2 regions of the Rhizobium sp. T1470 genome follow, and region 2 is predicted to be linked to the other one. Evidence: predicted binding sites of a transcription regulator. Region 2 holds the regulator's gene; the other holds the start of a gene.

Region 1 (7,381 bases), 1.0 Mb from region 2:
TCGACGTGCTCTCCTCGGCGGCTTGCGTGATCGCCGAAGGCGAAGTGCTGCAGCTTTCCGTCGCCAAGAACATGGAAACGACAGAAGACGACTACCTCGCCGTCATCCGCGCGAAGACGGCAGCGTTGTTTGCCGCAGCCGCCGAAGTCGGCCCGATCGTCGCCGATGCCGGCAAATCCGGCCGCAACGCACTGAAGTCCTATGGCATGAACCTTGGTCTCGCTTTCCAGCTCGTCGACGATGCGCTGGACTACGGCGGCAAGGCGGCCGATCTCGGCAAGAATGTCGGCGACGACTTCCGGGAAGGCAAGATCACGCTTCCGGTCATCTTGGCCTATCGCCGCGGAACCGAGGAAGAGCGCGCTTTTTGGCGACAGGCCATTGAAGGCGGCGAGAGCAGCGACCAGAATCTCGAAAAGGCGCTTGGCCTGATTACCAAGTATGGCACGCTGAACGACACCATTGCCCGGGCGGTTCACTACGGCACGATCGCACGCGATGCGCTCGCGCCGCTTCCCGAAACGGGATGGAAGTCAGCCCTGCTGGAAGTCATCGACTTCTGCATCGAGCGCGTCAATTAATCGACGGTCACTGATCGCGGGCTGAATTTATTGCAGGGCCGCTCCAAAAAAGCCATCCTGTTGTGAGTCAGTCATTTCAACTGATTTTGCAGTCGGACGAGGCCGGCTGCCCGACAAGAGAGGTTTTCTAATGCGGCAAAAACTTGCCATCCGTCTTCTTTCGAGCGCAGCCATGGCAGCGGTCCTATCGCTGGCAGCGCTCGGCGGCGTGAATGCCGAAGAGACGGCCAAGAAGGACGATGCCGCCACGGTGATCTTCGATCCGGATAGCGTCACGAGCTTCTCCGGCGCATTTTTGGCCGCCCGGACTGCCGATGTCGATCACGACTACGAGACGGCGATTGAACTCTACAAGAAGGCGCTGCAGATCGAGCCGGGAAATCCGGAAATCCGCCAGCGCCTGATGATCTCGCTGCTTTTGAACGGCGACATCAAGGATGGCGTGAAGTATGCCAACGACCTGAAAGGCGATCCAACGGTCGAACGCATCACGACGGTCGTGCGCAGCATGGATGCCATTCGACGCGGCGAATACAAGACGGCTGAATCGCTTCTGAAATATACCGGCCCGAACGATCTCGACCGAATGATGAACGATCTGCTCGCCGCCTGGGCCCGCGTCGGCGCCGGCCGTGGCAAGGAAGCTCTCTCCATGGTTCAGAGGATGAAGGGGCCGGATTGGGTCGGCATCTTCAAATCCTACAACGCCGGCGCGATCGCGATCGTGAACGGCGACATAAGGGCCGCCCGCCAGAACCTCAACGACGCCGTACTCGACAAGGACGGCGGTGCGACGGCTCCCGATACCTTCATGCGCGCCGTCATGGCTCTCGCCCGACTGGAAGCCTCGCAGGGCAACAAGCAGAAGGCGCTCGACGCGATTTCCGTCGGCGACAACCTGCTGCCGAACTACGCTCCGCTCAATGCGCTGCGCCAGAGCATCGAAAAGGGCGAGAAGCAGGAGCAGCAGATTCAGACCGCAAAGCAGGGCGCTGCCGGCGTACTTTTCTCCATCGGCGGGGCGCTGAACCGCGACGGCGCCGAGGATATCGTTTCGCTCTACCTGCAGACCGCCAAGACGCTGGATCCGGATAGCGCCGATACGCTCGTCATGCTCGGCGGCATTGCCGAGAAGCAGGAGCAGATGGACCGCGCGATCGCGCTCTACAAGCAGGTGCCGGAGAACTCGCCGATGCGCCGCATCTCCGAGCTGCAGCTCGGCCTTGCCCTTGCGCAGGGCGGCAAGGTGGAAGAGGCGCGCAAGCACCTTCAGAGCCTGATCGCCTCTGATCCGAAGGACGTTCGCAGCTACCTCGCCTATGGCAGCGTGCTGTCGGATGCGAAGGACTACGCCGCCATGGCCGACAATTACGACAAGGCCGTCGAAGTCCTCGGCCCGTTGCCGGGCAGGGGCGCATGGACGGTCTTCTTCCAGCGCGGCATCGCCTATGAACGCCTGAAGAAATGGGACCAGGCAGAGCCGAATTTCCGCAAGGCACTGGAACTCAACCCCGACCAGCCGCAGGTTCTGAACTACCTCGGCTACTCCTGGATCGACATGAACCGGAACCTCGACGAGGGCCTGGCGATGATCAAGAAGGCGGTCGATCTGCGTCCGGACGATGGCTACATCATCGACTCGCTTGGCTGGGCCTATTTCCGGCTGAACCGCTTCGACGACGCGGTCGAGGAATTGGAGAAAGCAGCACAGATCAAGGCCGGCGACGCGACGATCAACGACCATCTGGGTGATGCCTACTGGCGTGTCGGCCGCAAGCTCGAAGCCGTCTACCAGTGGAACCGGGCGCTCGGCTCCGAACCCGAGGCATCCGCGATCCCGAAGATCAAGGAAAAGATCGCCAACGGCTTGCCGCAGGATACGGACAGCTCCAAGGCGGCTGACAAGAAGCAGCCGGATCCGGCGCCGGTCGAACCGAAGCCCACGGACAAGAAGTCCTGATAGGCGATGCCCGAGGCGAGTATGGGCGATGACCTGACCGTCATCGAGGACGCTCCGGCAAAAATCAATCTGGCCCTGCATGTGACGGGCCAGAGATCCGACGGCTACCACCTGCTCGATATGCTGGTGACCTTCACCCGGCATGGCGACCGGCTTGAATTTACGCCGGCTGAGCGAGACGAGTTCGTGATATCAGGACGCTTTGCCGAAGCGCTCGTCGACGACCGCCACGACAATCTTGTCCTGAAGGCCCGGGATTTCCTGCGCAGTGCGATCTCTCACGAGAGCGGCATCGCTCCCGCGGTTCGCATCGATCTCCAGAAGAACCTGCCGATTGCGTCCGGAATCGGCGGTGGGTCGGCCGATGCGGCAGCGACGCTTCGCGGCCTGACGCGGCTCTGGAACGTGTCGCTTCCGAATGCGACCATCGAGGCGGTCGCCCTCCGGCTAGGGGCCGACGTGCCCATGTGCCTGGCGAGCAGACCACTGATCGCGCGCGGCATTGGCGAGCAGATCATCCCTGTCGACGACATGCCGGCCTTTGCCATGGTGCTGGCGAACCCGTTGAAAGGCATATCGACGCCCGAGGTTTTCCGAAGGCTGACAAGCAAGACCAATCCGGCACTCGACATGACGCTGCGTTCCACCTGGATCGAGACGATAGGCTCGATGCGCAATGACCTTGAGCCGGTCGCTCGAGACCTGCTGCCCGAAATTGCCGAGATCTCGGCGATGCTGAAGAAGCAGGGCGCCTCCCTCGTTCGCATGTCCGGTTCCGGCGCCACGTGCTACGGCATCTTTGATACACGTGTAGCGGCAGAGACGGCGGCCGCCGCGCTTCACAGCGAACGGCAGGACTGGTATTTCGAAGCAACGGAAACGACTGCTGGAGGACACGATGCCAGGGCTGGATGAAATGCGTCCCTTCATTCCTGTCGGTATTGCCGTGCTGACGGTCTCGGATACCCGCACGCTCGCCGACGACCGCTCCGGCGATACGCTGGCTGCTAGGATCAAGGAGGCAGGTCACCGCTTGGTCGACCGGGGAATCGTCCCTGATGACCCACAGGCGATAGCTTCGCGTGTGAAGGCATGGACCGAACGCGATGATATCGACGTCGTCATCACCACCGGGGGAACCGGCTTTACCGGCCGCGATGTCACGCCGGAAGCTCTGGAGCCGCTTTTCGAAAAGAGGATGGATGGCTTTTCGGAGGTGTTCCACCGTATCTCCTACGACAAGATCGGCACCTCGACGATCCAGTCGCGCGCCACGGCGGGCGTTGCCAACGCAACTTTCATCTTCGCGCTGCCGGGCTCGCCCGGGGCCTGCAAGGACGCCTGGGATGGCATCCTCAAATCCCAACTCGACTACCGCCACATGCCTTGCAATTTCGTGGAGATCATGCCGCGTCTCGACGAGCATCTAAAGCGCGGGACAGGCAAGTAACGGACTGCCCCGGCAGACGAAGACAGGCCGCCGTTCTATATCCCTATGCCGGGTAGTGCAGGCATTGTCTCCCAGCTATCACCGGACAGCAGGATGCAGCTTACGCCGCGAACATCCGTGATGAGCAGCGTCCACGTGCCGCTCTGCGCGGCGTAGATCTCAAGCATTGCGTTCTGGTTGACCAACCCAACTGCCGTCAGCCTCTCGGCAAAGTTCTTGTCGAGAAAATCGACGATCTCGGATCGGCCTGCGCAACTGCGCATCATCTGCGATGCTGCCGAATGCGGATGCGCGATCATCGATGTCGTCAATATGACGGCCGACAACAGGCCGCGGATCATATTGCGTTTCATGACGCACCTCCTTTTGCCGGAAACCGGCAGAAGAGGAGACTTCCGCTGACCTGTTCTGCCGTCTGCCGGCATTCATGGTCGACCGTCACGAAGCGAGGCGCTCGGGCGGCGCCATGCGGGAATTATAGCGCAAAATTGTATCGGGCGCCATCATTTGCGGGGGCGTCGAAGAGAGCACGCGCAGCTACCGCGCCGCGCGCGCAACCCAAGAGGGAATGAGTTCGCTGGAAAGCTTGCGCAGCTTCTGCCCTTTTGCGAATTCGAGGAGGCTCATTCCGCTTCGTGCTGCGGCGATCGCCTGTTTCTTGGGAAGGAGAAGCCCGAGTTCCAGCGGCGACGACGCCCGGCGGATGCGCTGCAGAAAAGGACGCCGATATCCGCGCGAAGCGGTGAACCGTGCAGGCAGCTTATTCAGCGCCATGTACTCGGCAATCTCGTCGCTCCAGCCGGTCTGCGGACGCGCACCGGGCTCGACGAAAAGAAGCCACTCGCCTCGCGCCGAGCGCACTATATCTTTGATATCCCATTGCGAATGAAACCGGCAGCCGGCAGCATCAGCCACCCTCGACGTCCCGTCCCGCGAGTCATGGTCAAGCACCACAACGTCACTGACGAGCCCCTCCACTGCGCCTGCCACCAACACCGATAACGTCTGCGCCAGCTCAGGCTCCTGATCCTGGCATTCAAGTACAACAGTCAACATTGCCTATTCATAGAGCGCCGCACAAAATTTTGCCAGCGGCACTTTCCTCATTTTGTTCTTGCATTGTTCTATTTTTGCCGATAGGAATTTAATCATCAAAACGGATGGAAGCAAAGCTTCCGCCAGCGGAGAATCCGATGAACGAGCAGTCCCTTGCCGGGCAGGCCGCATTTGCGCCTGCCAATACGGCAGATATTGCCGATGCGATGATCGTATCTGCCGGTCTGCGGATCGATGTCGACCGTCGCCGCGGGCGTGCGGCCGGACTCAATCCGAGTGGTCGCTTCGAGCCTCTGCACCGTGAGACTTTCGACGATGGCTGGCAGAACCTTGAGGATCTTCCGCCGTTCAAGACCGAGGTGCAGATCGAAAAGCCGCGGACGGCCATCACGCGCAACGAATCGCCAGACATTCCCTTCGACCGCTCGATCAATCCTTATCGCGGCTGCGAGCATGGCTGCATCTACTGCTTCGCGCGGCCGACGCATGCCTATATGGGCCTTTCCGCCGGTCTAGACTTCGAAGCCAAGCTCTTTGCCAAGCCGGATGCAGCCAAGCTTCTGGAGCGAGAGTTGGCGAAGCCCGGTTACAAGCCGCGCGTCATCGCGATCGGGACCAACACCGATCCCTACCAGCCGATCGAGAAGGAATGGCGCATCATGCGGCAGATTCTCGAGGTGCTTGAGAAGGCCAACCATCCGGTCTCGGTTGTTACGAAGTCGGCAATGATCCTGCGCGATCTCGATATTCTCTCGGCGATGGCCGAGAGGAACCTTGTTCGTGTTTCGCTGTCGGTGACGACGCTCGAGCGCAAGCTCGCGCGGACAATGGAGCCGCGTGCCTCGACGCCGACGCGTCGGCTGGAGGCTATCCGCGCACTCTCCGATGCGGGTGTCCAGACATCGGTGATGGCAGCGCCTATCATTCCGGCGCTCAACGATCACGAACTGGAGCGCATTCTCGACTCCGCCCATGCCGCGGGCGCGAAGGAAGCGGGTTACGTCATCCTGCGCCTGCCATTCGAAGTATCGCCGCTGTTTCGCGACTGGCTGCTGCAAAACTACCCCGAACGTTACCGGCACGTCATGTCGCTTGTCCGTTCGATGCGCGGCGGCAAGGATTATGACGCAGATTTCGGTAAGCGGATGAAGGGAGCTGGCCCCTATGCCTGGCAGATTGCGCGTCGTTTCGAGATGGCCACGAAACGGCTTGGCATGACCCGGCGCAGCATGCCGTTGCGCGACGACCTCTTCGTTCCGCCTGATGGCAGCGGCGTGCAGTTGTCGCTGCTTTGATATTCGAGCTTTGCGGATGGTCGCCCTGCCCGTCCGCGCCCAAGTCCCCGGCCCGCCGCCCTGATCCGGGGACTTGCAGGAAATCGGGTTGGCGTGCGAGGTTCAGCCGCATGAAACCTCGCACGTCACCCGATTCTCCTATGCTTTTCGAAGATGTCCCCCTCGTGCCGGATTTCCGGCTGGAGCTGAAGGCGCGCAAGGCCGGTCATTGGCCGGTCGCGGGGGCTGATGAGGCGGGACGCGGTCCGCTGGCCGGCCCGGTGGTGGCAGCAGCCGTCATTCTCGATCCAAAGCGCATTCCCGATGGCTTGAACGATTCGAAGCAGCTTTCGGCACAAAAGCGCGAGGAGCTTTTCGTTCAGATTCTTGCGACGGCGACCGTATCGATCGCCTCCTCGAGCTCGACGCGCATCGACGAGACGGATATCCGCAAGGCCAGCCTAGACGCCATGCGCCGCGCCATCTGCGGCTTGTCGATACCTGCAAGCTATGTGCTGACCGATGGACTCGACGTTCCACCCGGTCTCGCCTGTCCCGGCCAAGCGGTCGTCAAGGGTGATGCGCGCTCTGTTTCCATCGCTGCCGCCTCCATTGTCGCCAAGGTGACACGCGACCGAATGATGGCGCGTGCACACGCCGTCTTCCCCGCCTATGGCTTTGCCGCACATGTGGGTTATGGGACAGCGCAGCACCGCGCCGGCATTGAGCGGCATGGCCCATGCCCGCTTCACCGCATGAGTTTCAGGCCGTTGAAAAAGGACGCAATCGAGGGCGGCGCGACGGAAGAGATGCTGCAGGAGTAGCGTCTGGCCGTGTCGCCCGCCTATGAGAATGGGGCCTTGCGTGGCCGTCTTTGTCGTAGCCATGACAGATCGCATGCGAAGCGGCCATCGGGCCGCTTCGCATGCCTGAACCAGAATTCAAGCGCGCAGTCCCGGAGACCGCCTACTGCTGCGTCGCGGGCTGCTGCGTAGGTGCCGATTCCTGGAGCTTTTCCTGAACTCTCTTGACGAGCGCCGGATCGTTCTGCGCGGCTGTC
Region 2 (7,381 bases):
TGTTGGTGGGCTCTCGGCTGTCAGCTATGATGTCATTCCCTATGGCATGCTCAATGGCAATCCAGGTCTTCTGAGCGGCCTGAACGTCGTTGGCATGACCCGCGCCGGTGTTGACCGGGCGACGATTCATGCCGTGCGCCGCGCCTACAAGGCGATCTTCGAAGGCGACGGTTCGATCCGTGACAACGCCGCCGCGATCAGGGATGAGTATGCCGATTGCGAACAGGTCATGCAGATTCTCGATTTCATTGCCGCCGAAAGCGATCGCGCGCTTTCCTCTCCGACGAGGGGACAGAAAGGGTGATGCTTGGCTCTCGCTGGTGACATGGCAAAAGGCCGCTTGGCAATCATCGCGGGCAGTGGCCTTCTGCCGTCTCATGTCGCCACCGCGGCGCGGCAAGCAGGTGAGAATCCCTTCATTGTTGCGCTGAAGAACGAGGCCGACCGTTCTTGGGAAGGCTTTGACCACGCCGTCATCGGCGTCGGCGATTTCGCTGCTCTCAATCGCATCTTTGAAAGCAACGGCATAGACCGCGTCGTCATGTCTGGCGCTGTACGCCGGCGCCCGGAGTGGCGGGAAGTCCGGCCGACGCTGACGACTCTGGTGAAATTGCCGTCGACGATCCGTACGCTGCTCGCTGGCGGCGACGATACGGTGCTGCGCATGGTAATCACCTTGATTGAAGAGAATGGACGCCGGGTCGTCGGCGCGCACGAGATCGCACCGGATCTGCTTGCATCGGTCGGTCCATTGGGCGCCGTGCAGCCAAGCGCCGACGACACGAAGGACATAATACGTGCAGCCGAAGCGGCCGATGCGCTCGGTAGGCTGGACGTTGGTCAGGGGTCGGTTTCAGTCGGCGGCCGCATCGTTGCGCTCGAAGGTGTGGAAGGCACGGACAGCATGCTGGAGCGTGTCGCGAACCTGCGGTCGGCCGGGCGAATTTCCGCGCGCCGGCGCGGAGTGCTCGTGAAACTCTGCAAGCCTCAGCAGGATATCCGCGCCGACCTGCCATCGATCGGTATTTCGACGATCGAGAACCTGCGCCAGGCGGGACTGGCCGGCGTGACCGTTGAAGCGGGCCGCTCGCTGATCCTTGAGCGTGACGCTGTCATCAAGGCCGCGGATGAGGCTGGTATTTTCGTGTGCGGACTGGATAGGGGATTGCCATCCTGGGGGTTAGTGTGAGCGAGGCTTCGCTAAAAGTTGCTATCGTCGTTGGGGAGGTTTCGGGCGATCTTCTGGGCGCGGACCTGGTCGCGGCCCTAAAGCAGCAGTATCAAGGTCGCGTGGAGCTGATCGGCGTCGGCGGCGAGGGGCTGGACGCGCAGGGCCTGCGCTCGCTTTTCGATTTCTCCGAACTGTCGGTCATGGGCATCACGCAAGTGCTTTCGAACCTGCCGCGGCTGGTTCGACGCATTCGAGAGACGGCGGCGGCGATCATCGCGGCAAAGCCGGATGTGCTTATTATCGTCGACAGTCCCGATTTCACCCATAGGGTCGCCAAGCGCGTGCGCGCGGCGCTGCCTGAACTGCCCGTCGTCAATTATGTCTGTCCAAGCGTATGGGCGTGGAAGGAATACCGCGCGCAGCGCATGCTCTCGTACGTCGACCAGGTGCTGGCAGTCTTGCCCTTCGAGCCGGAAGTGATGCGCAAGCTGGGTGGTCCGCCGACAATCTACGTTGGTCACCGTTTGACCGCCGATCCGAACCTGGTGGACGCACGACGCCAGCGGGCGCAGACGAAACCGCGAAGTGAAACCGACCGCAAGACGGTGATGTTGCTGCCCGGTTCGCGTTCGTCGGAGATCATGAAGCTGCTGCCGCATTTTGGCGATGCCGTGAGCGAGCTGGTGGCGCGCAACGGTGACGTGCGCTTCGTTTTGCCGACCATGCCACGACGCGAATCCATGATCCGTGATCTCGTCAAGGATTGGACGACCAAGCCGGAGATCCTGACGGGGGTGGAGGCGAAGTGGCAGGCATTCGCTGAAGCGGATGCGGCCATGGCCGCGTCCGGGACTGTCGTGCTGGAGCTCGCGCTGACCGGTGTTCCCTGCATTTCGGCCTACAAGACCGACTGGATCATCAAGCTCATGACCAGCAAGATCAAGACGTGGAGCGCGGCCCTTCCGAACCTGATCACGGACTACACTGTCGTGCCCGAATATATCAATGAAGTCGTCCGAGGCGGCAGCTTTGCACGCTGGATGGAGAAGCTTTCGGCAGACACCTTGCCGCGACAGGCGATGATGGAGGGGTTTGACACCCTCTGGCAGAGGATGCAGACCGAAAAGCCGCCGGGAGAATACGCGGCTGAGATCGTTCTCGACGTCCTTCAAAAGAAAAAGCCCGGCCATTTCTGACCGGGCTCTTTGCTGTCTGCTGTCGCGGTTTAGCGCTTGGAGACCGGCAGGTAATCGCGCTGTGGCTCGCCGATGTAGAGCTGGCGCGGACGGCCGATACGCTGCTCCGGGTCTTCGATCATCTCGTTCCACTGTGCAATCCAGCCGACCGTGCGGGCCAGAGCAAACAGCACGGTGAACATGGTCGTGGGGAAGCCCAGAGCCTTGAGCGTGATGCCGGAGTAGAAGTCGATATTCGGATAGAGCTTCTTTTCGATGAAGTATTCATCAGTGAGAGCGATACGCTCCAGTTCCATTGCTACCTCGAGCAAAGGGTCGTCCTTGACGCCGAGTTCGCCGAGAACCTCGTGTGTCGTCTTCTGCATGATCTTGGCGCGCGGATCGTAGTTCTTGTAGACGCGATGACCGAAGCCCATGAGACGGAACGGATCGTTCTTGTCCTTGGCGCGGGCTATGTATTCGGGAATACGGTCGACGGTGCCGATCTCGGTCAGCATGTTCAGCGCTGCTTCATTGGCGCCGCCGTGAGCCGGGCCCCAGAGGCAGGCAATGCCGGCGGCGATGCAGGCGAACGGGTTTGCGCCCGATGAGCCGGCGAGGCGGACCGTCGAGGTCGATGCATTCTGCTCGTGGTCGGCGTGCAGGATGAAGATGCGGTCCATGGCGCGGGACAGCACCGGATTGACGACATATTCTTCGCACGGAACAGCAAAGCACATGCGCAGGAAGTTCGAGGCGTAGTCGAGATCGTTCTTCGGGTAAACGAAGGGCTGGCCGACGTGATACTTGTAGGCCATGGCCGCAAGTGTCGGCATCTTGGCGATCATGCGCAGGCTTGCGACCATGCGCTGATGCGGATCCGTGATGTCGGTGGAGTCGTGGTAGAAGGCCGACAATGCACCGACGCAGCCGCACATGACGGCCATCGGATGCGCATCGCGGCGGAAGCCCGTGAAGAACCGGCTCATCTGCTCATGCACCATCGTGTGATGCGTGACGCGATAGTCGAAATCCTTCTTCTGCGCAGCGGTCGGCAGTTCGCCATAGAGGAGCAGGTAGCAGACCTCGAGGAAGTCGCCATGCTCGGCAAGTTGCTCGATCGGATAACCGCGATGTAGCAGTACGCCGGCATCACCATCGATGTAGGTGATTTTCGATTCACAGGATGCGGTCGAGGTAAAACCAGGATCGTACGTGAAGGAAGCCGTGTGCTTGTACAGGGCGCCGATATCAATGACGTCAGGGCCGATCGTGCCGCTCTTGACGGCGAGATCGACTGATTTATCACCGATTTTCAGTGTTGCGCTTTGTTCCGTCATTCTGATCCTCCAAACTGGCGGTTGGCGCCATAAAAGCGCCATAGGGTTAAGCGTCGTCGACGATAGCTATATGATCGCGCGCCTAATGCCAAGTTCCCGTGACGCCATTTTGTGCATCGCAGTATCAACTTTTGGGCACTCCTGCGATGAGCCCTGCGCATAGCAGAAGCTGATGATTATCCTTGGCTTTTCTGGCTTCCGATTCTCCTTCGGATTTCAATCGATTATTGTTGCCTGAAGCCTGAAGAACTTGCATTGTGGTTGCAAGGGCGGCTGTTTTTGGGCGCAGATGCATGCCGGGGTTGAAGCCACTTTGTGAGGCAGGCCCCTCGGCGCGGATGCGCTTGCTCGCATGGCAGAGCGTTCTTTTCTTCGGGCTCAATCTGCTTAGAAGCCTCCGCGCGCCTTCAGCACGCAATCACTCGTCTCCTGGGCAACGTGGTTTACGACCGCGCCGCCCGGCTGCTCTTCGTGTTTTCGTCGCGCTGTGGCGACGGAGATGGATCATGGGCGGTTCTTCGTATTTTCTCCGGTCTTCCTCGGGCCGACGCCGTCCTCTGGTTTGAGCTCGCAAGTGACCCGCCAATGATCCGCCTGGGGGCATGGTTTGTTGCGTTCGCCCTGATTGCACCGGCCGCAGTCCCCGGGGCGCCGCCGACTGATCCGAAATCTTGCGCTGGCGGGCGTATTGGTGTCGTGGGAATGCTTTCCGCCCAGTTCGAAGCACGGAGTAGGGCGACCGTCATATTGGACGCGCGTATAATCACGACGATCACGGGCTGCGTTGAGCGTCGGGAAGGGGATCGCCGTGACCGCTGGCACTGCATCAATTCCACCTCGGCGACGCAATATCACCCCTGTCCGGCGGCGGACAGCGAAGGCCAAGCTCAAAGACTCTCGGCTAAGGAATTGCGCAATGCCCGCAATACGTTGCGGCAGGCCTCTGCGACGGGCGCTGAAGACCGCCTTGTTTCCCTGAAAACGCCTGGTGCACCGCCACGCACGATAGCAGCTACGTTCTGACAATCGTCGAAAACCCTGCTTACTTCGGCGCTGCGCGCGATACCGCCGATATCGTCGTGACGCCCGCTCGCCTGCGTGCGACCGAATGCCGGCCGGACGCACTGCTATTCACCGGAGAAATCCTGCGTCGCGGCTCTGGCGCCGCCGAGATACGCAAAGACGAACAGGGAACACCATCGTGTCACCGCCTACTACCACGCTTGACCGCCCCTGGATGCGGCATTGGGCATACAACTGGCGAAGCGGCACGTTTGACGGTGAGCCGCCTGTCGTCAATGATAACGACGAATGAGCCCGACGAGCTTGCCCTGAACCTTGACGCGGTCGGGTCCAAAAATACGCGTTTCATAAGCCGGGTTCGCGGCCTCGAGCGCAATGGAGGCGCCCTTCCGGCGGAAGCGCTTGAGGGTCGCTTCTTCGTCATCGACGAGCGCGACAACGATGTCGCCGGGATTTGCGGTGCTGCCATTGCGAATGATCACCGTGTCGCCATCGAAAATGCCGGCTTCGATCATCGAGTCGCCCTTGACCTCAAGCGCATAGTGCTCGCCCGGGCCAAGCATGTCGGCCGGAACGGTGATGTCGTGAGTATTGTTCTGGATTGCCGAAATCGGCACGCCGGCGGCGATCCGTCCCATAACCGGTACCGAGGCGGAATTGCCGTTGTCGGCATGTGCTGCCGGCTTCGGCGGCGCAACAAGCTGCGGTTTGCCGAGGCTGCCTTCGATGACGCTCGGCGAAAAGCCGCGGCGTGGTTGCAAGCTCGGGTTATATGCCTCCGGAAGCTTGATGACCTCCAGGGCGCGGGCCCGATTCGGCAGTCGGCGAATGAAGCCACGTTCTTCGAGCGCTGTAATCAGCCGGTGAATGCCTGACTTCGACGCGAGGTCCAAGGCATCTTTCATTTCATCGAAAGAAGGGGGGACACCGGACTCCTTCATTCGCTCGTGAATGAAGAGAAGAAGCTCCTGTTGTTTACGCGTCAGCATCGAAGTTGAACCCCAGAGTCGTGAAACAAAGCCAGAACAGACACTATATGTTCCATATGTGTTCCGCAAGTGCCTAAATTTTCGTAAAACTTGCCCGCAACTTGTTCAGTTTTCTCAGTTCATTTGACTGAAAGCGCCGAAGGGGGTTGCATTGTCCTGCGACCCGGCGCACATCTTCGCAAATTCCGGAGAGTTTGCTATGAGCGAAGCACATCCGCTGGACCACATCGTGCTGCCGGTCTCCAATATTGGACTCGCGCGCGAACGTCTCGGAAAACTTGGGTTCACCATCGCGCCCGATGCCCGGCATCCGTTTGGAACAGAGAACGCCTGCATATTCTTCTCCGACGAAACTTACCTAGAGCCCCTGGGGGTCGCCAGCGCGGAACTGCACGAGGCGTCGGCGAAGAAAGGGAATGTCTTCACCGCGCGTGACCGCGCCTTTCGGTTTCGATGCGGGGACGATGGATTCTCTGCCGTGGTCTTCGCGACCGCAGATGCCGATCGCGACCACGCCCGGTTCCTTTCCGAAAGGATCAATGGCGGCGAGATGCTACAGTTCGAGCGACCGATGAAGATGCCCGATGGCTCGGAGGCCACAGCCGCGTTCAAGCTCGCTTTCGCGGTGGATCTGCGGGCTCCGGATTTCTTCTTTTTCACGTGTCAACGCGTCAATCCGCTGCCGGCCGATCGAAAAGCGCTGCAAGTGCACGCGAACGGCGTCCATGGGATCGCAGAGATCGCTCTGGTTTCGCCAGATCCGAAGGCGTTCGGATCATTCGTGCGCGCAGCGGCGCACGGCCCGGGGATTGTCAACGACGCCTTCGGCGTGAGCGTCGCCGCTCCGAATGCCAGGATCAGCGTTCTATCCCCCGATGGATTGTATGCATATTTCGACCTTCCTGCAGCGTCCACCGATCGCGGCTTGCGCGGCATCGCCATCGTCTTCAAGGTTGGCGAGCTCGCCGTGACAGAAGCGCATTTGGCTGCTAACGGGATGACCTACACGCGCAAAAACAATCGAATTCTGGTGAAGGCGGCTCCCGGGCAGGGCGCGCTCTTCGCCTTTGAGGAGAAACGATGAGCCAGACAAAGTCCGAAGTCGTGGTTGGCGAAGGCGCCGGCTGCGTCACCTTTTCCAATGCCGGCAAGCTGTCGCTGATTGCTGGGCCCTGCCAGATGGAGAGCCGTGACCATGCCTTCATGGTCGCGGGCGTGCTAAAGGAACTCTGCGACAAGCTTGGTCTCGGCCTCGTCTACAAGTCCTCCTTCGACAAGGCGAACCGCACCTCGCTGTCGGCTCAGCGTGGGATCGGCCTCGAAACGGCGCTTGAGGTCTTTGCAGACCTCAAGAAGGAATACGGCTTTCCGGTCCTGACTGACATCCACACCGAGGAGCAGTGCGCCGAGGTGGCGACCGTCGTCGACATCCTGCAGATCCCGGCCTTCCTCAGCCGCCAGACCGACCTGCTGGTCGCTGCCGCCAAGACCGGCCGCACCATCAACGTCAAGAAGGGCCAGTTCCTTGCTCCTTGGGACATGAAGAATGTCCTCAACAAGCTGAACTCGACCGGCAACCCCAATATCCTGCTGTGCGAGCGTGGCGCCTCCTTCGGCTACAACACGCTGGTTTCGGACATGCGTTCGCTGCCGATCATGGCGGCGATGGGCGCTCCCGTGATC

What was found. Region 2 encodes LexA, which represses DNA repair genes until DNA is damaged. Its sites were predicted from a motif close to TGTTCNNNNTGTGTTCNG; they were not measured.
Region 1: WGT02_RS05740 (PA0069 family radical SAM protein) is a predicted target of LexA. The motif match lies at 5,101-5,118, and genes of this name have one in related genera.

The regions. Positions count from the first base shown of each region.
Region 1 is NZ_CP148091.1:1,140,348-1,147,728, reverse strand. Features, by position in the region: gene WGT02_RS05770 (polyprenyl synthetase family protein) at 1-581, shown strand, start outside; gene WGT02_RS05765 (tetratricopeptide repeat protein) at 712-2,541, shown strand; gene WGT02_RS05760 (4-(cytidine 5'-diphospho)-2-C-methyl-D-erythritol kinase) at 2,548-3,456, shown strand; gene moaB (molybdenum cofactor biosynthesis protein B) at 3,440-3,991, shown strand; gene WGT02_RS05750 (hypothetical protein) at 4,027-4,344, opposite strand; gene WGT02_RS05745 (glycosyl transferase) at 4,529-5,047, opposite strand; gene WGT02_RS05740 (PA0069 family radical SAM protein) at 5,185-6,342, shown strand; gene WGT02_RS05735 (ribonuclease HII) at 6,453-7,145, shown strand; gene WGT02_RS05730 (DUF4168 domain-containing protein) at 7,288-7,381, opposite strand, start outside.
Region 2 is NZ_CP148091.1:2,189,570-2,196,950, forward strand. Features, by position in the region: gene lpxA (acyl-ACP--UDP-N-acetylglucosamine O-acyltransferase) at 1-304, shown strand, start outside; gene WGT02_RS11055 (LpxI family protein) at 308-1,189, shown strand; gene lpxB (lipid-A-disaccharide synthase) at 1,186-2,367, shown strand; gene gltA (citrate synthase) at 2,397-3,686, opposite strand; gene WGT02_RS11070 (hypothetical protein) at 3,811-4,104, opposite strand; gene lexA (transcriptional repressor LexA) at 4,982-5,698, opposite strand; gene WGT02_RS11080 (VOC family protein) at 5,898-6,782, shown strand; gene kdsA (3-deoxy-8-phosphooctulonate synthase) at 6,779-7,381, shown strand, end outside.